Regions from separate parts of the Priestia sp. FW507-14D1A genome, predicted to be linked through region 2. Evidence: predicted binding sites of a transcription regulator. Region 2 holds the regulator's gene; each other region holds the start of a gene.
What was found. The regulator LexA, encoded in region 2, represses DNA repair genes until DNA is damaged. The targets are predictions, from matches to a motif close to CGAACATATGTTCG.

Region 1 (8,118 bases), on a different contig from region 2:
AACTATGGCCATGATTATATAGCTTACCTTTGAATCATCCTCAAAATCTTTTCGCATAGATAAATAAACATATGGAATGCAGTAAATGGTAAAAATTATAAAAGGAAGTAGTCTTCTCATATAGTAATCTCTCCAATAGTTAGGATTCGACACAGTTCTCTATTATTATAAATTACCGAAGAGAATTTTTTCCAGTTTTTTGTACGCAGAGAGTGTAGAAATACTTATATGTATCATGATCGTTTGTAGAATCATTCCTTAGGGCAAAGTAAAAAAGCACGCTTATGAGTGCTTTTTTACAGCATATTTATTTAAACAGGACGTGTGTTTCAATCGAATATTTTTCATTTATTGGTAAATATTACTTCTTTATTTTTCTCCTAAAATGGCTACAGGGCTAAATACCTCGTAATGAATACGTTCGTTTGGTATATCCCATCTATGTAGTGCTTTAAGAATAGCTTCCATAAACGGAATCGATCCGCAGAAATAAAAGACAGCTTCTTTTGAAGGAACAACGGATTGTAACAATTCTAAATCAATATAACCCTCTTTATCAAAATCAGTACCAAGGTGATCCCCTTCATTAGGCGAACTATAACAGATGAAGGAGGTAACATTTTCGCTATTTCTATTTAGTTGAGCCACATGTTCTTTAAAAGCATGCTTTTTCCCATTAATACTTGCATGAAGAAAGGTAACCTTACGTGTAGGTTGTTTTTCTACAATGGTATTCAGCATACTAAGCAAAGGTGTAATACCTATACCTCCACTAATTAGCACAACGGGAAGTTCACTGTGATCAAGTACAAAATCTCCAGCGGGAGCTGAGAACTTAAGAATATCTCCTGTCTGAACTTGTTTATGTAAATAGTTTGACACGATTCCTGCTGGCGCACCGTCATGCGCATCTTCTCGTTTTACACTGATTCGGTAATAATCCTTTCCAGGGGCTTCAGAAAGACTATAGTGGCGAATATGCGTGTATTTCTCTCCCGGAACATTTGCTGCTAATGTAAGGTATTGTCCTGCTTTATAAGAGGCAATTTCTTTCTCATTTTTAGCTTTTAAATAAAAAGATGTTACATTATCACTTTCTTCTACTTTCTTATCTATATAAAAGCTTTGATATCCTTCCCAACCTCCAGGTTGACTCTCTGTCTCTTCGTAAAGAGCTTCTTCTAGCTCAATAAAAGCATTGGCAATATATCCGTACGCTTTTCCCCATGCTTCAATAATCTCATCTGAAGCTGTATCTCCTAAAACATCCTTTACTGCTTGAAGTAAAGTTTCACCAACGACTGGATATTGTTCTGCCTTTACCCCTATCGCACGATGTTTTTGTGAAATTCGTTCAATTACAGGTTTAATGGCTTCTAAGTTTGTAATATGTTCCCCAGCAGCATACACGGCATAGCCTAATGCTTCCTGTTGAATTCCTCTTTTTTGATTTGTTTGATTGAACATATTATACAAATCCGGCGCTTTTTCAAATAACAATTCATAAAATCTCTTTCCTATTTGTTTACTATGTTCTTTTAAAACTGGCACTGTTGATTGGACAATTTCAATCGTTTTAGAATCAAGCATATAACATCCACCTTTTAAGAATTTTTCATATGTATTAATCTTTTTTAATACTACAATTTAATATGGCTAAATTTGGATTATCCTATACGGGAATGAAAATACTAACTCTAGTTAACGTAATGAATAGGTTCTTTAAGAAACAAAAGAACAATCTCCCCTTTTTGTACATCATATTTTCTGTGGTTAAATAAACTAATAAAAATTTGTTGAATTAGAATTAAATTAGAAAGGTGAATGTCTCTATGACCAACACTTTAAGATATACCTCATTTATACATTATTGGCATGCTTTTGATCATTGTAGCCATATACTATTCAATTGTTAGCAGTGTTCAACGATAAAAGAACGCAAAGGATATGAATGCCTTTGCGCCTTCGTATATCGGCAATACAGAAATCGATTCCTACCATCAGTCCCTTCCTTCCTCTACATTCTTTCTAAGTTTAATAGGTACTAAAAAAGAGGACAGTTAGGTATATACTAAACTACTATCTGTCCTCTTCTAGCCGTACTTTTATCAAAATCTTTTAACGAAGCAATAATTAAGTAACATCTTCTACAAACTCTTCTAGAGAATCATACATTTCTAAAGCTTCCCATTCGCCCATGCCATGTTCAGCTGTAAAAACTGGATAATCTTCATTCCCTATGTCGATAAAGAGCGGGTCACCGCCTATTTCTTCATCACAACCTATAACAAACCAGTTTTCTTGCCAATCTCCTTCTTGATTTCCTATAAGAGAATTGGCTTCTAAATCTTCTCTGTAGCCTAATTGTCCATCAAGAAACTCGCTTTTTAGGTAGATATAATAAGGAGTAGAAAGAATTTCTCCCACTTTATCTTCAAATTCTACTCTCACCGACGTACCTGGAAGTGCTTTGAGAATTTTATAGATTTTCTCTATATCAGGTTTTATCATTTACTTCTCCCCTTTAATGATCTGTATGATTTATCGTGGCTATTACCCATTCTTCTAAGCTGTCCGCTATTACTTCACGCTGTTCCCAATCGTGCCAAAAGGTGATAATTTGGCCAATTCTCCCTTCTTTATCAGGATCCAAGTCTATACAAATATCATCTCCTCCCCCATTCGTGGCAATCGAAATCCAACGTGGGTTCCACCAAAATTCTCTTTTTACTGGTCCAATAGGTTCAATTTCTGGAAAATCTTCAAATTCTCCTCCGTCTAAAAGTTCTTTTAATGTTTGCCATGTATACAGAATCTCCTCTAAAGGTAGTAGCGTATAATTATCGATAGCTGCTATATATTCATCACGCTGTCCATTATGTATCATTAACCAGTCTTTAAGGTTTTTGGGGAATGTTAGTCCCATCTTTTGTTCAACCTCTGCAATTTCTAATTCAGAAGCTGCTTCATTAAGCGTTCCTGCTGCTTCTGGTCGATTTATTTTTAACCACTGCTCAAACTCAGTCCAAACCTGCTTCATATTAGGAGCCTCCTTATATAACATCTTTAAATGAATCTATGAAAAATGATTAAATACTTTTTAAGCTTATACTAATTATGTATGGAAATCTTATGTAAATAAACTGTTTTATTATTTTCTACTACACGAAACGAACATCAATTAGCTCGCTTAACCTCATTTTTTCCGTTTGCTTACATCCTTCATCTATAAATACAAATAAACCTCCAAGGGAATCTACAAATTGAATAACTCCTGTTTCCGTTATACATTGCCCGTGCTTGTAATACGTAAGGTATACTTTTTTATGTGTATGGAGCGCTTCGATCAAGGTAAAATTAATTTGTTCCATTTGATCTTCTGTTAAAAAAGGTTGAGGTATTTCTGACTGCTTTTTTATAACTTCTTGTAATCCTCTGTATTGCTCTGGCATAGTTGCAAATGGTCGCCACTTTTTCATTCCTCTGTTTTGCATATCATCTTCCTCCTTTATGCTTTATGACCTCCTAAAAGGCCGTTTCGATAACGAGCTGTTGAATGCTTGAGATGGCTTGAAGCTCGCAAAACGCTATTCTTCCCATAACGCATCTGTATTTCATCAATTGTTTTAGCAAGTGCATAGGCTCTTTCCCGCTGGTCAATATCTTCAAATAAACTCATTTGCTCTTCTTCTTGAATACTGGTATTCGATAAAGAAATTCCAATCGATCGAATGGGCATTCCGCTATCAAACGTGTGTAGTATGGTTAAACAATAAGGAAAGATATCTTGACTTAGGTTCGAAGCCCGCCCCATTTTCTTTTGTCTTGAGAAGCCGCCACCTGTTTGTTTGCTGTAGCCAATGGATAAATGAATAGTTTGTGCCACGACTTGATGCATACGTAAACGAAAGCACACATCATCTAACAGTTCTAATAGCAGCAATTCCACTTCTTTTCGATTTGTATAGTCTCGAAACAGAATTTGACTCTTCCCGAATGATCGAGAGCTCGGAATATACACGTCAGAAATGCGACTAAAATCAATTCCATTTGCATGTTGGTGGATTTCCTCTCCTAAGACACCAAATTCTTTACGTATCATCTCTACAGAAGAAAGAGCGAGTTCTTTAATGGAGTGAATGCCCAAACGATTTAAGCGTCTTTCCGTAGCAGATGAGATTCCCCAGAAATCTTTCATTGGGTGAATCGACCATAATTTAAAAGGAATATCTTCGTATCGCCAATAAGCTACCCCTGTTGGGCTATTCTTGGCCTCATGATCTAAGCTCACCTTAGCCAGCAAGAGATTCGGACCGATTCCTGCGGTGGCTGTAAGCCGTGTTTTACGATAAATCTCGTTGATGATTTTACGGGCTAATTCTTCTGGTGTACGAGCGAATAAATGTAAAGAAGCTGTCGCATCAATAAACAACTCATCAACGCTATATGCATGGAAATCTTCAGGAGCGACATACTGTAACACTAAACTAGAAATATAGTTCGAGGCCTTGACATACCTTTCCATGGATGGGTTTACGACATGGATATCTTTCCTTCTAGGAATGTCGAAAAGACGGCTGCCTGTTTTGATCCCTTCTTTCTTTAATAAGGGTGTGGCAGCTAACACAACTGATCCCGACCGCTTTGTATCTCCTACAACTGCCAACTTTGTTTTTAATGGATCTAGCCTACGTATCACGCATGAAACAGAAGCAAAGAATGCTTTCATATCAATACAAATAATGACTCTGTTTGGTAGATATTCATAATCCATTGGAATAACTCCTCAAATAAAGAACATTTGTTCTCTATTATATACGAACAAACGTTCTTTATTCAATAAAAACTCTAAATTTTCCCCGATTATTGTTACTATAATTAAGAGAAAAGAGCATCACATATAAACGGGAAGAACGGAGGGATGACCTATGAATAGAAAAATGCTTAATTATATTATCTTTTTATCATGGTTTTTGTTTCTAGTTCTTTTATGGATTATCTTCTCATTTTTTAAAGGTGAAAATGGACAGTGGTGGTCTATGTATCGTTTAAATATAAAAAAATATGGTCCTTGGGCTTTAGAGGTTTCTTACATAAAAATTAGTTTTGCTGCTTTTATCTCTTTATTAATAGCTTATATGCTGAGTTTTGGCTTCAAAAAGAAAAGATAAAAAGACCTTAATTAATTTGTTAATAAGGTCTTTTCAGTATATATAAAATTTATGACATATTTTAAAAAAGAAAAAATGATCATTATTACTTATCCTCTGACTGCTTGAATGGAGTACCATAAGATAATCATTCAAAGGAAACAGAAACGTTTGTGATTCTAGACAGTGATTTTACATTAGAAAAGTACTTTGTCTAGAGATAAGCTGTTGATTGTCAAATTACTAGTTCAGGAGATAAAAGTAAGCGTTCTTTATAAGACTTAGAATGCTCCATTTCTTGAAGCAATAAATCAACTACTTTTTCCTTTCAGGTGTTTAGCTAATATTAAAAAGTTTTATAAGTTTCGTAGTACTATATTTCCAAACTTCCTTGCATATCATTCAATCAAATTAATTAAAAGGATAATATACGCGATTTGAATATGATTTATAATTTTTTTTAAAAAATACCGTTATTAACTCACTTAACGTACGCATTTTGAATAAAAATCTGGATTTTTAATATTATTTTTATTTTAATAATGGATAATGAACGGAAAATTGATAATTTTTTAAATTTTATTAAAAAAGTTTATTTTTTATATTGAAATATGTAATTTGACTGTTTATAATACAAAAAAGATAAGTTATTTGTAATTTAAATTGTCTGAAAATTTAATTTTTTATAAAGAATATTTTTAATGGGGGTTTCACCGTGTCAAACAAAGTACCGTTTTCTTTTATAGTAATCATTGGTTTAATGTTATTTGCGTTATTTTTTGGAGCTGGAAATTTAATATTCCCTGCCATGCTTGGTCAGTCAGCGGGAGCAAATATCTGGTCAGCAAATGCGGGTTTTTTAGTTACTGGAGTAGGCTTGCCTTTACTTGGTGTACTAGCTTTTGGGTTCTCCGGAAAAGAAGATTTACAATCATTAGCAAGTCGCGTACATCCTATCTTTGGTTTAGTATTTACAACTGTTCTTTATCTAGCTATTGGACCTTTATTTGCTATCCCACGAACAGGTAACGTCTCTTTTGAAATCGGACTTAAACCTTTCATTTCTGAAGGCTCTAGTTCTATAGCTTTACTCGTGTTTACTATTATATTTTTCACTATTACATGCTTTTTTTCTCTCAATCCGGCGAAAATTGTCGATATTGTCGGAAAATTCTTAACGCCGATTAAATTAACATTCATCGGAATTCTAGTTCTAGTAGCTTTTATTCATCCTATTGGAAAATTTCAAGCACCCACAGAAAAATATGTAACAAACTCTTTTTTTAATGGGTTCCAAGAAGGATATCTAACAATGGATACTCTTGCATCTTTCGTTTTCGGAATCATTATTATCAATGCAATTAAAGAAAAAGGCGCTAAAACAAAGAAGCAAATTATAACTGTTTGCCTAAAAGCTACAGGAATTGCTGCTATTATTCTTGCAACTATCTATTCTGCTCTTTCATACATGGGCGCTTCAAGTGTAGAAAAGCTTGGACATTTAGATAATGGTGGTACGGTGTTAGCGAAAGTTTCTGATTATTATTTTGGAGAATATGGAGGTTTACTATTAGGCTTAATGATCACAGTAGCTTGTCTGACAACTAGCGTAAGGCTTATTACTTCATGCTCTTCTTATTTCCATAAATTATTACCCTCTATTTCTTATAAGAAAATTGCGATTAGCTTATCCGTGTTTAGCGCAATCATCGCAAATGTTGGATTAAATCATTTAATTTCTTTTTCAGTACCTGTTTTAACAGTGCTCTATCCATTAGCAATTGTTCTAATCTTTTTGACTTTCCTTCATTCTTTATTTAAAGGATGTGCTGAGGTATACCAAGGTAGCCTATTCTTAACATTTATTGTAAGTCTGGCAGATGGATTAAATGATTTTGGCTTACACATCCCTGGTATTGACCAATTATTTACTTACTATCTTCCTCTTTATCATATTGGATTAGGTTGGATATTCCCTGCAATTATTGGAGGTCTTGCAGGTTATGGAGTTAACTTATTTAAAAATAAAGAGCAATTTACTTCTAAATCAACAAGGTTAAATAAATAATAATTTTACTTTAATTATCTTAAATAAAGCAAATACAAAAAGAGTCTTTACTTTTTATAAGTTAAAGACTCTTCTTATGAGTTTCCTATATATTTAGATGATGCTCCTTCTTTTGTACTTTTATAATTAAGTTAAATTAATATTTATATTATTACGAAAATAAGTTCGTTAAAGTCTATGTTTTTAGAGGACGTTTATATGTCATCTTTAAACTTAAACGAACGGTAAAAATAATAGATTTCTTATGTAAATGATAGGTTCGTAAAGGTATACTTTTACGGTCGGTACGTTCAATTTTCTTCAAAAGTTATAGAGGTAAAGTCTAGAATCTTATTTGTAACTTTTTAACGCTGTATAAATAAAAAGTAAATTACTCCTTCTGATCATTTGTAAAATTAAAACATTCCCCTCTATAATTATTGATAATTTTTAAATTGCAGAATATAATAATAACAAGAGTTTACCACAGGAAACTTTTTAGCGTACGGTAAATAAGCGTTTCATCATTTAAAAATGATTCCCTCATTATGAATAAAAAGAGTGAGAGTTAGCCTGGAACTATCCCTCACTCTTTTTATCATTATTTTACTTGTAATTCAGCAATCATATCTTCTAGACGCTCTTTCTGTGCTTGAAGCTCTTCCATAGAAGGTTGATAAGATGAAATAGTTTGTTGTCCACCATATGCCTGTTTAGGTTGAACCAAACGTTGTAATTGCCCACCGTTTTGTTCATATAAACGGTAGCCTACTGCGCCTACCACTGTTCCTGATACAAATCCCATTAGAAAATCGCGATTAATCATTATAAAACTCCCCCATAATCCTAAGTTTTTTATATCAATTCATACAAAAGGTATGAATGAATATCTTACGTAATTGTAGATAGCTTTTGTGATTG
Region 2 (8,118 bases):
GAATTTAATGTGAAAGAGATCTAAAAGCTGCTCTTTATCTGCTACCCGTTCTTTAATTACCTCTTTTTCTGCTTCAGCTCGTTTTTCTCCAATTGGCATACCCATAAAACGACTAGCATCCTCTGAAGAATAGGAACCGCTTGTTTCGTAATTAAAGCCAATGACGAATTTCCATAAAGGATCTCTGTTACTTAAAGGATATTTAGAAATGCCGCTAGCTACAAAAGAATAGTTGATCAGCGCATTTGCAATAAAAAAAGTAACCAGTATGCCTACGAGGTTTTTTCCTATTTTCTTTCGACGAGCTTTTAACTCAGCAGCATTCTTCGTTTTAATGTAAGGTTGAAGAATTTGCAAGATGAAATAAATGAAAACAGCGACGATAATAATGGGTCCTAGAGGACGCATTAAATTTCCTAACGACAATAGAAGGCCAATATAAAGCCAGCTAAACTTGTTATGAGCAAATCTTTTTATAATAAGGTAAAAAGCTGCATAAAATAAAAAAGTAGCTAAATGCTGATTAGTTAACACTGAGCTATAGAGAATGTTCGGAATGTAGAACGCATATAGAAAAGCTGCCATTCTCCCAGCAAGTTCGTTAAATACTTTCGCGCCAATTAAATAAATAAAAATAACGGTTCCAGTGGAATAAAAAATATTTAACAATTTTAATATGAAAATATTATCTCCAAAACAGCGAATAATAACAGATTCATAGAATGAAAAGCCTAGCTGATATACCCATGTAGTAAAATAAACGCTTTGGTTAAATTCATAATTTCCTTTTGCGATATTACGCGCGGCATCTAACATGACAAGAAAGTCAGATTTTACAGGCGTTTGAACAGAAAGCATCCATGCTAGTCGAATACCTAAGGTCAAAACGATCAGTGAAATAAAAAAAACAGTTTTGTTCATGTATCTACTTGCAATAGCTATTAGAAAAATGACAAGGAAAGTGATAAAGATTCCTTCAATAATAAATGAATTACTTAAAGCCAAGCCCTTTAATTCCAATGAATTTGTCATCGCATTATAACTGCCCCATAGAGACCATGTAAGAATAATGACACATAAAAAGATCAGGCTTTTGGATAAAAATGAGTTAAGCATATTACCTCCTGCAAATTATTTCAAAGATAAGGTACAAAATTCCTACCCTATGATACCATATTTTATTATTTTGTATATATTTTTCTTATAGAGTATAATGTTAGATTGTTCTGAAATTACGACAGCGGCATAACGTTTGATAAAAGGGTAAGCCGAGTAGGAAAACGATTTTGTAATAGAAAAAGCTGTTTGCATCCATACGTATGCGAACAGCTTTTATGTTTTAAACCGATCTTTTAATAAATTCCATAGGGAACTCACTCCGAGACTAATGCTGATCAGAATTCCTGACAGAGCTACTATTAAAGCGATATATTCAAAGATAGAAAACTGCTTCATGCTATCCCAATTGATGTTTCCCTTTAGTTTGCTAATAACTAAATTCATTCCGTAAATACCGGAAAGAACCGTATAAATCGTTAAAATTAATAATAAGTAATTGTGACGTTTGGCTGCGATTTTCTCTTGATTTTGGTACAAAGTACCAAGGGTTTCTTTGACTTCTTGATAAAGAGAATTGATGTGGAAGATTTTTTTAAAGAGCTCAGAAAACTCTTGACCTTCTGTGCGAGAGCTAATTTCTAAAAATAAATATTTACCTGAAAACACGGTAATAGAGCGGATTAGTCGTTCAATACCCTCTGAATTTTTATGAAACGTGAGCTGCGAATATTCATAAGATAATTTTAGCAACACGATTTTATAGAAAAAATGTAAAAATAAATTATAGTAATGCTGGCCAAATAGATGATTCATCAAAAGCTGATCCGTTTTAGAGTCTGTCGATTTAGAAATACACGAAAACACATGGTCTGTTATGACGTAATAGGTTTCAGGAGCCCACCTTTCATACACGTGTTTAGTATTATACGTTTTAATATACTCATGATTGTGTGCAGAAATAAACGCTTTCCCGTCAGGCGTATAGCTATTTAGCTGCCCAGTACGAAATAAAGTTGTGGAATTAATTTCTTGCTCTTGATTTACCGTTACATAACTTAACACAAACATCCGTTCATCGATAAAATAAGGAAGGCTCCCAACGTGCTGTTCACGCGTGGCTTCTTTCTTGATGTGTTCGTTCAAAAATGGCGCAAGCTGTGAAAAAATATAATCTTGCACTTTGCTATAGCGATGATGTTCATAGGTAATGGTGGATCCATGCTCTTCAGCAAGCTTCGGTTCTAGTACACGAAAATGATTCATGAATTCTAAAATATCATCATAGGTGTAATGATTATGGCTCATCTCAGTGCGAATGGTCATGACGCCAATTTCAAAAGGACATAAAAAAACATCCACAGACAGCACGTTGCTAGACACGGTGGTGGAGGAAGTGTGTAACGTAATAGTATGGTCTATTTTTTTGGAAAATCGAAGCAACCCTTCTTTTTCGCACGAGTCAGGGAATAGAATGCATTCAATGTAAGGAAGAAAATATTGATCCAGGCTATCATGAGATACGTAATACTGTTCTCCGTAGTATTCTTTTTCTAAATGTTTTTTTTGAATGGAAAAAAATTCGAACAAATTTTCTTTTAGTGCATGAACAAGCTGCTCTTTATTTCTTCGGTCAAAGGAAAAAGGAAAAAGAAACATGTTCATTGCTTTGGTAGGTACAATGGTTTGAAATGGTTCTGTTTTCCTTGGTGTATTGGTCATAAACTACATCCTTCTTATGGTCGGTTGTATTTCCTTGTAAGAGTCGAGGAACTGCAGATAGAAAGTAAAAGGTGAAACAAGCTTTACAAAAACCGTTCTACCTGCCTGCGGTGATTCAACGTATCATTTATAATATGCCAATTTTTTTAGAAAACAAACGTAAAAAAACCAACTAACATCATGATTAGTTGGTTTTACATACAGTGTCTGATTAGTGAATCGTGCGATATACACCAGTTACTTTTCCTAAAATCGTTACGTGGCGAAGAATAATAGGCGCCATCGTTGAATTTTCAGGCTGTAAACGAACGAAATTTTCTTCTTTAAAGAAACGTTTTACCGTTGCTTCGTTGTCCTCGGTCATAGCGACCACAATATCTCCATTATTAGCTGTTTGCTGCTGACGTACGATTACCATATCGCCATCTAGAATACCTGCTTCAATCATACTTTCTCCCATAATTTCAAGCATAAATACATGATCATCTGGAGAAACGAATTTATCTGGAAGAGGGAAATATTCTTCCACATTTTCAACGGCTGTTATAGGAAGACCCGCTGTTACTTTACCGATAACAGGAACATTAATGACATTGCTTTTAGGGATGTTTACTTCATCTAGTTGAAGAACTTCGATTGCTCTTGGTTTTGTTGGATCTCTGCGAATTAACCCTTTGCTTTCTAAACGAGCTAAATGCCCGTGTACAGTGGAGCTAGAGGCTAATCCTACCGCTTCCCCAATCTCGCGAACAGAAGGCGGATAACCTTTTAATTTTACTTCGTGCTTAATAAAATCTAGTATGTCTTGTTGACGTTTTGATAGCTTCATATTTTTCACCTCGATTTTAGCTATTCTTTAGGTGAATTATACCACGTGATGTGTCAATATACAAACATAAGTTCGAAGAATTCCATTGACAGAAACAAATGTTCTCAATAAAATAAGAACATATATTCTGATAGGGGGATCATAATATGCAACAATTCTTACATTCTATGAAACATTACGCTATTTTTTTTGCAGCAATCGCTGCACTTACATATGTATTGACGCTGGTTTTAGGAGCGGATAAAGTAGATTTAGACAAATATTCAACGGTTACTATTACAAAAGGAGATACGCTTTGGGACTTGTCCAACAAGTATCATAATCACCATCATTTGACCACCAATGAATTTGTCAAATGGGTTGAAGACGTCAATGATTTAAACTCAGACACTGCCCAGTCTTTATCTCCTGGAGATAAATTATATATTCCTGTTTTAAAACAAAAGTTACATAATCAAGTGGCAATTGAACAGTAGTGTGTAACGGCCGTTCCTGAATATTGTTAGAAGCCGAAAAGGTCGTGATAAAAGTGGACGCCATTATTTATTGCCGTGTCAGTACGGATAAAAAAACCCAAGAAACATCTTTACAGCGCCAGCAAGAAGAATTAAAAAAACTTGCTGGTCTTCACCATCTAGACGTAAAAAAAGTCGTGATGGAAAAAGCAAGCGGATATGACGTAGACAGAGAGGGTATTTTGGATGTTCTTCATACAATGAAAGAAGAGAAGATCTCTGTGCTGCTTATTCAAGACGAAACACGATTAGGCAGAGGAAATGCCCGAATTGCGCTGCTTCATGCTTTTCATAAAGAAAATGCTACCATCTATACGATTAGTCATCAAGGTCAGCTTCAGCTTTCAGAATCTGATTCAATGGTGTTAGATATTATTAGCTTAGTGGAAGAGCATCAGCGGAAATTACATAATGCTAAAATTAGAAGAGGAATGAAAAGAGCCGTAGAAAACGGTTATCGTCCGCAGAAAAATTTAAAAAATCAAGGAGTTAACTCGGGAAGGGAAAAAAAAGAAGCGCCTATTGAAGAAATTGTCCGCCTTCGTCATAACGGCTTAACCTTTGCTGAAATTTCAGTTACGCTAAAAGGTTTTGGCTATAATATTTCAAAAGCGACGGTACATCGCCGCTATCAAGAGTACCAAGAGAGTGCTCAATCTCTTGATAAAACGAAAGAGATTTAGTAAGATGACTACATGTTGCCGAAGCGGTTCGGTAATTTTAATTATTGATTATAAGGAGATAGGTTTTATATGCTATCAAAAGATAAACTTGCTCGTATTAATGCTCTTTCAAAAAAGGCAAAGGCTGAAGGTCTGACAGAATCTGAAGCGAAAGAACAGCAAGAGCTACGTCAGGAATATTTAAAAGTTTTCCGACAATCTATGACAAATCACCTTCATACGATTAAAGTTGTAGACGAAGAAGGTAAAGATGTTACGCCTAAGAAGTTAAAAGAGAGTAAAAAGAAGCGTCTTCACTAAGACGTTCTAGTAAAACTAGAGGGAGTGTTCCCTCTAGTTTTTTGTATATTTTTAATAAGGGGCACAAAAACTGTAAAAGTGGAAATTTTTTTGGTTCAAGTATTGTACAAATAAGCAAATCATTAGTATGATAACATATGTACATAGTTTTGAAAGGAATGAAGAGTATGACACAACGTATTGAAGATCTTTCGATTGCAACAATTCGTACTTTATCAATCGATGCGATTGAAAAAGCAAATTCAGGTCACCCAGGTATGCCAATGGGAGCTGCTCCAATGGCATATACATTGTGGACAAAATTTATGAACATCAATCCAAAGAATCCAAACTGGTTCAACCGTGACCGCTTTGTATTATCAGCAGGACACGGATCGGCACTATTATACAGCTTGCTTCATTTAGCTGGATATGACTTATCAATTGAAGACCTTAAAAACTTCCGTCAATGGGGAAGTAAAACACCAGGTCATCCAGAGTTCGGTCATACAGCAGGTGTTGATGCAACAACTGGTCCACTAGGACAAGGTATTGCAATGGCTGTTGGTAAAGCAATGGCAGAACGTCATTTAGCTGAAACATACAACAAAGAAGGTTTAGAAATTGTAGACCACTTTACGTATGGTATCTGTGGTGACGGAGACTTAATGGAAGGTGTATCTGCTGAAGCAGCTTCATTAGCGGCACACTTAAAATTAGGACGTTTAGTTGTTTTATACGATTCAAATGATATTTCTTTAGACGGAGATTTAGATCGCTCGTTCTCTGAGAACGTAGAAGATCGTTTCAAAGCTTACGGATGGCAAGTAATCCGCGTTGAAGACGGCAATGACTTGACAGCGATTGCAAACGCAATTGAAGAAGCAAAAGGCGATTTAACACGCCCAACGCTAATTGAAGTAAAAACAACAATCGGATTTGGTTCTCCAAACCACGCGGGTACTTCTGGCGTGCACGGTTCTCCATTAGGTTCCGATGAAACAAAATTAACAAAAGAAGCTTATGCATGGACATTTGAAGAAGATTTCTATGTGCCAGAAGAAGTGTATGCTCACTTCAAAGCTACAATTGCTGAAGATGGCCAAAAGAAAGAAAACGAATGGAACGATGTATTTGCACAGTATAAAGAAAAATATCCTGAACTAGGTCGTCAATTTGAACTAGCAGTAGAAGGAAAGTTACCGGAAGGCTGGGAAGAAACGCTTCCAGCATACGAAACGGGTTCAAGCTTAGCTAGCCGTGCTTCTTCTGGAGAAGTATTAAACGCAGTAGCACAAGCTGTACCTCAATTCTTCGGCGGTTCAGCTGACTTAGCTGGCTCAAATAAAACAATGATTAAAGGTTCAGAAGACTTCACTGCAGCTGATTACAGCGGACGTAATATCTGGTTCGGTGTACGTGAATTTGCAATGGGAGCTGCATTAAACGGTATGGCTCTACACGGCGGTGTAAAAGTATTTGGAGGAACATTCTTTGTATTCTCTGATTATCTTCGCCCAGCAATTCGCTTAGCAGCTTTAATGAAGCTTCCTGTAACATATGTATTCACACATGATAGTATCGCAGTTGGAGAAGACGGCCCAACACATGAGCCAATTGAACAATTGCCATCACTTCGTGCAATGCCAGGTCTTTCAGTGGTTCGTCCTGCAGATGCAAATGAAACAGCTGCTGCATGGCGCTTAGCATTAGAGTCAACTGACCGCCCAACGGCGCTTGTATTGACTCGTCAAAACTTGCCAACGCTTGAAGGTACAAAAGAAAATGCATACGAAGGCGTGTCTAAAGGTGCGTACGTTGTATCTAAAGCTGGTAAAGACCAAGCGGATGCATTAATACTTGCAACAGGCTCTGAAGTAAGCCTAGCAGTAGAAGCACAAAAAGCATTAGCTGCAGAAGGCATTGACGTATCTGTAGTAAGTATGCCTGCATGGGATCGTTTCGAAGAGCAATCTGCTGAGTACAAAGAAAGTGTTATCCCTAAATCAGTGAAAAAACGTTTAGGTATTGAAATGGCTTCTACACTTGGCTGGGAACGCTATGTTGGAGACGAGGGACAAGTTCTTGGTATTAATCACTTCGGTGCATCTGCTCCTGGTGAAACAATCATGAAAGAATTTGGTTTTACAGTTGAAAATGTAGTAGCAAAAGTGAAAAGCTTGCTTAATGCATAATTCTTTTTCATAAGAAAGAGCAGACTCCTGTGGTCTGCTCTTTTTTTTCGACAAAAAAACAAAGGAATTTTTTCATCGATAGACAAGCATTGCGTACACCATTCGGTATAATGGTACAAAAAAGAACGAGCCGAAAGGGAGGATGAATCGTGAGAACGTATGAAGTATATTTAATGGAGGAAGAAGTTGCATCATCCTATTTTCGAAGAGAAAAGCTCATTTATCAGCTGCTGATTGAATATAGAATGAAACGTCACTTGAAGGAAACGCACTTACAAAAACAAGTTCATTACATTACTCGTCAACTGCCCATTTCATTTATTCAACGAGAATTGCTTCAGGCGTTTTCTCATTATCCTCATTTTTTTACTCATCAAGAGACGTTTGTGCTGGAATATCCTCACAAAAAAAGTCGAGCATCTATAAAATTAACAAATCGCTGTATAACAATTGAAGGAGATGGCAATGTTGATGCTGAGACAGCTTTTTTTGAAGTATTACGCAAGCTAGATCCTTGTTTTTTAGCAGTGAATTATGGAACGGATGAATACGGCTGGCTGAGGCCTGTGAAAACAAGAAAATTTGTGTAATTATTTAAGGAAATTGGAACGGAAATATTGTATAATAGCGTATGGTCTAGTACACTGTAAGTTAGACAACACGAAGGAGGAAGTAATACCATGGGAATGTATATTCTAGTTGGTGTTCTAGCATTAATTGTTGGGATAGCGCTAGGATTTTTCATTGCTCGTAAATATATGATGAGCTATCTGAAGAAAAATCCACCAATTAATGAACAAATGTTAAAAATGATGATGATGCAAATGGGCATGAAACCA
Region 3 (8,118 bases), on a different contig from region 2:
TTTAAGTCTTCTCTTTCCAAAGGACGTAACTTAAGTTCCTTATTCATTTCTCAAACCTCCACATTCTAGCATTACTTTAGCACTTTCCTTTTTAAATGTAAAAATTGCTGTAGTTTTAAAAAATAATAAGATATAGTGCGATTATTTACATCCTTATGAAAAGAACCATAGTATAATTTAAAAATCTCGCAAGTGAAATTCATTAACTTTAAGGAGGATCTTATGAAAAAAGCAGTTGGTATTCTTCTTATTTTACTATGCTGTATAAACCAAAGGGTTGAGGCAGCTAATCAACCTTCAGCAGCTCCTACAATACATCATGAAATTTATGTTTCTCCTACAGGGGATGACAAAAACCTGGGTACTAAAAGCAAACCTTTTAGAACATTAAGAAAGGCAAGTGAAGTAGCTCAGCCCGGAACTACCGTTTACATCAGAGGCGGTATCTACTATGAACAATTAATTATTAGCCGTTCAGGTACTAGACAAAAGCCTATTATCTTCAGGAACTATAAAAGTGAAAAGCCTCTTATTAGTGGAGAAAAAATAAAAAGTCGTTCTACAGATGGAGGGCTAGTTAGCATAAAAAATAAGAGCTACATAACAATTCAAGGTTTGAATATAGGTCATTCGTCTACTTCTAAGGAACAAAATACACCATGTGGTATTTTAGTAGAAGGAAGTGGAAAGAACCTTCGAATTATTAATAATCATATTTTCGATATTAAGACTGCACATAAAAATGGAAACGCTCATGGAATAGCTTTTTATGGATCCAAAGCGCCGCGTTCGTTAGAAAACATTGAAATATCGCGAAACCTACTTGAAAACCTGACCTTAGGTTTTAGTGAAGCACTAACTCTAAATGGAAATGTTAAAGATTTTATCGTCAATGCCAATACAATTCGAAACGTTGATAATATTGGGATTGACGTAATTGGCTTTGAAAAAGTAGCTCCTATTGAGAAATATGACCGAGCTCGTGAAGGACTCATTAGTGAAAACCATATTTACAACGTCAGCAGTTATTCAAATCCTGCTTACAAACATGAATACTCCGCTGGGGGAATCTACGTAGACGGAGGAAAAGATGTTATTATTGAGCATAACGTTTCAAGTCATAACGATCTAGGAATAGAAATCGCAAGTGAACACTATGGTAAACACACTAGCAATGTTCAAGTTATACGGAATATGATTTATAAGAATCGTTTTACAGGAATTTCAATTGGAGGCTATGATAAAAAACGTGGAGGGACGATAAATACTCTTATTGAACATAATATTTTATATGGAAATGATACGATGAACATGGATGGTGGCCAATTACTGATGCAATATCATGCAACTCATAACGCTATTAACAATAATGTTATGGTTTCAGTAAAATCTAATTTGCTTCTGGCCAATCTTCATTACTCAAATAAATATAATCAACTTAATCATAATGTGTACCTAAATAAAAGTAGAGATAAAGCGAATCGATGGATATGGAAGGGGAAAGAAATAGAAAGTTCTACTATCGTATCACCTAGGCTTTTTTAATGAAAATTTCTTTTTGGAAGATATTCTTTATTTAGTTGCTCGCTGGGATTCTATTTAAGGCCGAAAAATTATTCACTTCACTATCTGCTGGTTATACTTTTTATTTCATTGAAACAAAGAGAAAGGTGCGTTCATTGTAAATATACAAATGGATTGCAAGAAGATTCATGCTGGTTCTCTATATGAGTAGTGTTTATTTAGGTGCAAATCAATAGCCTTGACATAAAAACACCCCCATCATTAGAGTTTTTTTATCTAATAATGGGGTGCAGTTCAAGCCGTGGGAAAGGTGTTTTATGCCTTTATTGATTTTCGTTTTCGCTATCGTTATCTATAACATTATCGTTATTAATATTATCACCATATTTGAAATCAATAATTCTTTTTCTAATTTCTTCTCTAATTTCAGGGTTTTCTTTTAAGAAAATCTTAGCGTTTTCTCGTCCCTGTCCTAAACGCTCCTCATTATATGAAAACCAAGATCCAGACTTTTGAACAATATCTACTTCAGAACCGATATCTAAGATTTCTCCTTCTCTTGATATACCTTCTCCATACATAATATCTACTTCAGCAATGCGGAAAGGAGGCGCCATTTTATTTTTGACTACTTTAATTCTTGTTTTGTTACCAACTATGTCATTTCCTAGTTTAAGTTGTTCAGCACGGCGAACCTCAAGACGAACGGAAGAATAGAATTTTAGTGCTCTTCCACCTGGCGTTGTTTCCGGATTTCCAAACATAACGCCTACTTTCTCCCTGATTTGGTTGATGAAGATGGCAATGGTTTTGGACTTATTGATTGCTCCAGATAGTTTACGAAGAGCTTGAGACATCAAACGAGCTTGTAGACCTACGTGAGAATCTCCCATTTCTCCTTCAATTTCTTTTTGGGGAACTAATGCAGCTACTGAGTCAACAACAATAATATCTACAGCGCCACTTCTAACTAATGCTTCAGCAATTTCAAGTGCCTGTTCACCAGTATCTGGTTGAGATAACAGTAACTCATCAATATCTACACCTAGTTTTCTTGCATAAACTGGATCCAGTGCGTGTTCAGCATCAATAAAGGCAGCTCGGCCTCCATTTTTTTGTACTTCTGCAATTGCGTGTAAGGAAACGGTTGTTTTACCTGAACTTTCCGGCCCGTAAACTTCCATAATTCTTCCTTTAGGATAACCATTAATTCCAAGAGCTATATCTAAAGCTAATGAGCCTGAGCTAGATGCCTCAACTTTTGTATGTGTGCCTTCTCCCATTTTAATAATTGATCCTGTACCGAATTGTTTTTCAATTTGTTTTAGAGCCATATCTAGTGCTGCTTTTTTATCATTCATAATTTGAAACCTCCGATTGTTATTACGTTTACAATAAACGCCAAGGTATTTCGATAAAGAATAAGAGTTGGCTCAAATGTTTTTGCTCCGTGCGAGAAAATTTTGTGTTTAACTGTCTTAGTTTGTTCTGGTGTTCCTTTATTCATCTCTAAACCCTTAGTATCGAACAAATGTTCCTGTTGTGTAATCATACAATAAATGCATCTAATTGTAAAGGCGAAAGTTTTTCTGCAAACTAGCTAAAAGAATATCTTATATTTATAAAAAGCAAGTTTATACTTTCATATAAGTTAAATTAAATAAGAACCATTTTTAAATTTTTATGTACATGAATCTACCAATCTGATTACACTAATGACGTATTCCTCATATTCCTAGTTACTATAAAACAGATTTTAGGAAGAAATAAAGCAGTCTATACAAATAGACTGCTTCTTGATTAATTATTTACCTGTTTCAACAAAACGTTGAATACGTTCAGCAATTTCATCACGTACACGCTGGAAAAACGCCCATTTTTCTTCTTCTGTTCCTTCAGCTTTTGCTGGATCATCAAATCCCCAGTGTTCACGTTTCACATGGGGAGGCGTTACTGGGCAGTGATCTGCTGCATGGCCACATAATGTAACGACTAAATCCGCATTATTTAAAATTTCAGGGTCAATGACATCAGATGTTTGGTTTGAGATATCGACGCCAGCTTCTTTCATTGCTTTTACGGCGTTAGGATTTAATCCATGAGCTTCTAACCCTGCACTGCGTACATCCCATTCATCATTACTTAGATATTTTTTTGCCCATCCTTCAGCCATTTGGCTACGGCAAGAGTTACCTGTACATAAGAAATAAAGTGTTTTTTTAGACATGTGTAAAATCTCCTTTAAATGTGTTATGAAATAATTGATAACCAAATATATAAACCAACAAGCGTAATAAACAATGTTGGGATGGTTAAGATAATACCTGTTTTAAAGTAGGTTCCCCAAGAAATCTTAACTCCTTTTGCCGAAAGAACGTGGAGCCATAAGAGAGTGGCTAGAGAGCCAATAGGTGTAATTTTTGGTCCTAAGTCCGAACCAATGACATTTGCATAAATCAAGGCTTCTTTAATTGTACCTGTTGCAGAAGTTGCATCAATGGCCAAAGCATCAATCATCACGGTTGGCATGTTGTTCATAATCGATGAAAGTATGGCTGCAATGAATCCCATGCCAATGGTTGCGGCAAACAATCCATGGTCAGCGGTTGCTTGGATGAGGCTTGCTAATACTTTAGTTAGCCCTACATTACGTAATCCATAGACAACAACATACATACCAATCGAAAAGAAAACAATCGCCCACGGAGCTCCAGCTAACACTTTTTTAGTGTGAACAGCGGGACTCTTTCTTGCTATTCCTAGGAATAAAACCGCAATAATACCTGCGATAATAGAAACAGGAATATCGAAAAACTCACCAATAAAGTAACCAAGGACTAAAATGAATAAAACGATTCCTGATAAACGGAACATTTTCTTATCTTTAATGGCTTCAACCGGTTTCTGTAAATCATCTAGATTGTATTTCTTAGGGATGCTTTTACGAAAGTACAAATATAAGACAACAATACTTGCCAAAAGTGAGAACAGATCTGGCACAATCATACGTGATGCAAATTCAGAAAAGCGAATACCAAAGAAATCAGCTGATACAATGTTGACCAAGTTACTTACTACAAGAGGTAACGATGTTGTATCTGCAATGAATCCACTGGCGATAATAAAAGGGAAGACCATTTTATCTTCAAATTTAAGTGCTCGTACCATGGCAAGTACAATAGGTGTTAGAATTAAGGCTGCTCCATCGTTTGCGAATAATGCTGCTACTACAGCTCCAAGGAGGGATACATAAACGAACATGCGAACGCCATTGCCTCCTGCAGTACGCGCCATATGTAAAGCTGCCCACTCGAAAAATCCAATTTCATCTAAAATTAAGGAAATAATAATAACTGCAATAAACGTTAATGTTGCATTCCATACAATTTGAGTTACATCCAGCACGTCATGGAAATCAACCACACCTGCTAAAAGAGCTAATACTGCGCCTCCACATGCTGACCAACCAATAGACAAGTTCTTTGGCTGCCAAATGACAAAAATCAATGTCACTAAGAAGATGAGGGAGGCTACTATAACTGATATCACTTTACAGACCTCCTATTATTAGCAACAATTAATACGTAAACCTTGCTTTTCTAGTTCTTTTAATCGTTCATCTTCGCTTGGTAAAGAATCGAGTATATCAAGGACAAACTGATAATAGCTGTTTTCTTTATTTAAGGAATAGAAGATCCAATGTCCTTTTCGTCTTTCACTTACGAGTTCGATAGCTCTTAACTTCCGCAAGTGTTGGCTAATAGCCGGTTGACTTGCTTTATAAATTTCAACTAGCTCACAAACACAGCACTCGTTATTTTGGAGCAGCTTCATCATTGACAATCTTGTCTTATCTCCAAGCAGCTTCAGTATCTGTACTGCTTTTTCCACTTCTACCTGCGCTTTTACATCCATTATGACTCGCCTCCTTATTTTCACATATAATTATATAAGTATTTTATTATATATTCAACAGAAATATACATTTTAAAAATTAATCAAAAAAAGTTGATTAATGCCTTGATTTATCTAAATTTTCCAGATATGATGAATACATCAAAAAAAATTGATTTATGAAAGTGAGGATGAAAGCAGTGAGAGTCAACAACTCTGGAAATTTATCTGTTACGTACTTTCGAGCCTATTTTCATTTAGTTATGAACACCCAAGGGATGGACCAGAAGGAAGCACAAAACCTAATCTTTCAGCGTTTTTTTCATCAAGATCCTATGCTAAGAGGGGAAACTACATATAGTAACTTTAAAAAAGCTGCCGAAAGCTTCGATCATTAAATCAAAAAAAGTTGATAAAGGAGAATGACAATGGAAACAGTTAAGGAAGGAAAGCACTCATTTAAACAGTACGAACAAAAATTTAAAGCACTTGCTGATCAAAAGAGATTAGAAATTATGTATGAGCTCTGCCAGCGAGGACAGACATGCGTATGTGATCTAACTGAATGCTTTGGAATGTCTCAATCTAAACTTTCCTATCATTTAAAGATTTTATTAGAAGCAAACCTTATCACAAAAGAAACGAAAGGGACATGGAGCTATTATGATTTAAATGATAAAGAGGTAAATCACCTGTTATCTGAGGAGCTTTGCTGCTTGTTTAGAAAAGATACAAGTAAAAGCGGCTCATGCTCGTAATTTACTACATTCAAAATAATATTGTTTATCATGCGGAGGAGGAAGTATAAATGAAATATGTTCATGTAGGAATTAATGTAACAAATCTAGAGGCGTCCATTGAATTTTATCAAAAGGTATTTGGCGTTCAACCTGTAAAAACGAAAGTAGATTACGCTAAATTCTTATTAGATGAGCCAGGATTAAATTTCACTTTAAACGTACGAGACGAAGTAAAGGGTAATCAAGTAAATCATTTCGGATTCCAAATAGAGACGCCTGAAGAAATCCATTCCCATAAATCACGATTAGAAAAAGAGGGCTTCTTTGCTCGTGAAGAGATGGATACGACTTGCTGCTATGCTGTGCAAGATAAGTTTTGGGTAACAGATCCGGACGGAAACGAATGGGAATTCTTTTATACGAAATCTGATAGTGAAGTTCACAAGAACAGCGATGGGCCAAATGAAAAGCTACCTGTAACTAATGCTTGTTGTTAATCATTAGTTAACATAAAACCATTTATCGGTAAAAATAAAAAGCAGACCTTTAATTAAAGATCTGCTTCTTTTCTTTAGCAAAAACTAAATATGTTCCCACTAAAAACATGATGTCCAAGCCTATAAACATTAACCAGTACGTTAAAGGGAAACTATAGGAAACTTTCATAACTCCAGTATTTCTATCTAATATTCTAACAGTATAAGGAGTATATGCTGTCTTAATAGTTAAGTACGTTGATAAAGCTTGAGCAATAAGAACTATCCCTATTGCACATTTCATTATATTTCCTTCAGACTCATACATGTTTCTGTGTACAGTTTAACACAAAGGGGTTTACTTAATATGCTAGTTACCATAATCACTCTTTCAGGAACATATAAAAAAGAGAACCTTTATGGGAATAAGGGTTCTAACAGAGTCATTTTTATAAAATATAGACATCTTTATACGTCCCTTATGTATCAATGTTTCTCTCTAGGCTAAATAATAATGGAGTGCATAAAAGTCTTATCTTATATACATTTATAAAAAATCCGAATAAAAATAACCCAGTAAATATTGAATATAGAGATTGAGTAAGCATGAACAAAGACTAAAAGAACAAATCAAATTTACCTACTTTAAAATAAATCCTTACGCATTTCCCGTGTTCTAACACCATCTTCAATTTTTTCTGCAATGTCCATTAACCTTTCAATGTCGGAAAAGGAATACATTCGGGTACCTGAAGAGTTTCGTTTTGGAAAAATAAGCTCTCGCTCTTCATAATAACGAACTTGTCTTTCTGATAAACCTGTCATTTCAGTAACGATTTTTATAGTCATAACTTTCTCATCTAAATATGGATGATTTTTAGTCAAGATTATCCTCTCCTATTTCCATTCTTTATCAGTATATATGTTATTAACTTTTGGTTTGTATATAGAAATGAAGTTTATTAAAAATAGCACGTTATAAACACTTCTTGACGAAAGGCGTTTGTAGTTATTGAGAGTGACATTAGGTTAACTAATTTCAAAACAAGTGTTTCAAAATCAATAATAAGAAGAAAATAAGAGCTTCTAAATTGCTCAAATTTACGTCGAACTATTTATTTTATTATATGTAAAACCAAAGTTCATTCCCTCAGAGAGCGTTTCTCTGTATATTTGAAATATATTTTAATCTGATTACTAATAAAATATATGGATACGGTGCAACCTATATCATTCTAGTCATTTTCATTCCTATAAATAAAAAGACTTGCTTTAGATAGAAAGCAAGTCTAAAGAAGGATAATCACTTTGGTGATTCCATTATAATTCAATGATTATAGTGAATCATTAAAATATGGTTAAAAATAAATTAAAAGTAAATTAATTCATTAAAAGTATTAATTAACCTTTTATTTAAGTTTCGTTAAAGCAATTTTATTAATTCCAATAAATTTTTTAACTTTATTACTTTAGTGGTTGAATAA

Region 1: a site for LexA is predicted at 4,819-4,832, ahead of AC3WJG_RS20195 (Y-family DNA polymerase). Genes of this name have one in related genera too.
Region 3: a site for LexA is predicted at 3,049-3,062, ahead of recA (recombinase RecA). Genes of this name have one in related genera too.

What each region holds. Positions count from the first base shown of each region.
Region 1 covers NZ_JBYSWQ010000006.1:142,420-150,537, forward strand. The annotation lists gene hmpA (NO-inducible flavohemoprotein) at 370-1,590, opposite strand; gene AC3WJG_RS20180 (SMI1/KNR4 family protein) at 2,134-2,511, opposite strand; gene AC3WJG_RS20185 (SMI1/KNR4 family protein) at 2,525-3,040, opposite strand; gene AC3WJG_RS20190 (YolD-like family protein) at 3,162-3,494, opposite strand; gene AC3WJG_RS20195 (Y-family DNA polymerase) at 3,509-4,774, opposite strand; gene AC3WJG_RS20200 (hypothetical protein) at 4,929-5,171, shown strand; gene brnQ (branched-chain amino acid transport system II carrier protein) at 5,866-7,218, shown strand; gene AC3WJG_RS20210 (hypothetical protein) at 7,799-8,023, opposite strand; gene AC3WJG_RS20215 (HMA2 domain-containing protein) at 8,089-8,118, opposite strand, start outside.
Region 2 covers NZ_JBYSWQ010000001.1:763,053-771,170, reverse strand. The annotation lists gene AC3WJG_RS04470 (ArnT family glycosyltransferase) at 1-1,116, opposite strand, end outside; gene AC3WJG_RS04465 (hypothetical protein) at 1,333-2,778, opposite strand; gene lexA (transcriptional repressor LexA) at 2,990-3,607, opposite strand; gene yneA (cell division suppressor protein YneA) at 3,754-4,083, shown strand; gene AC3WJG_RS04450 (YneB family resolvase-like protein) at 4,137-4,805, shown strand; gene AC3WJG_RS04445 (DUF896 domain-containing protein) at 4,875-5,105, shown strand; gene tkt (transketolase) at 5,273-7,279, shown strand; gene sirA (sporulation inhibitor of replication protein SirA) at 7,429-7,869, shown strand; gene AC3WJG_RS04430 (YneF family protein) at 7,960-8,118, shown strand, end outside.
Region 3 covers NZ_JBYSWQ010000006.1:181,318-189,435, reverse strand. The annotation lists gene speG (spermidine N1-acetyltransferase) at 1-47, opposite strand, end outside; gene AC3WJG_RS20395 (right-handed parallel beta-helix repeat-containing protein) at 223-1,545, shown strand; gene recA (recombinase RecA) at 1,848-2,885, opposite strand; gene arsC (arsenate reductase (thioredoxin)) at 3,329-3,751, opposite strand; gene AC3WJG_RS20380 (arsenical efflux pump membrane protein ArsB) at 3,775-5,073, opposite strand; gene AC3WJG_RS20375 (ArsR/SmtB family transcription factor) at 5,092-5,439, opposite strand; gene AC3WJG_RS20370 (ArsR/SmtB family transcription factor) at 5,847-6,176, shown strand; gene AC3WJG_RS20365 (ArsI/CadI family heavy metal resistance metalloenzyme) at 6,227-6,655, shown strand; partial or broken gene AC3WJG_RS20360 (MerR family transcriptional regulator) at 7,286-7,483, opposite strand.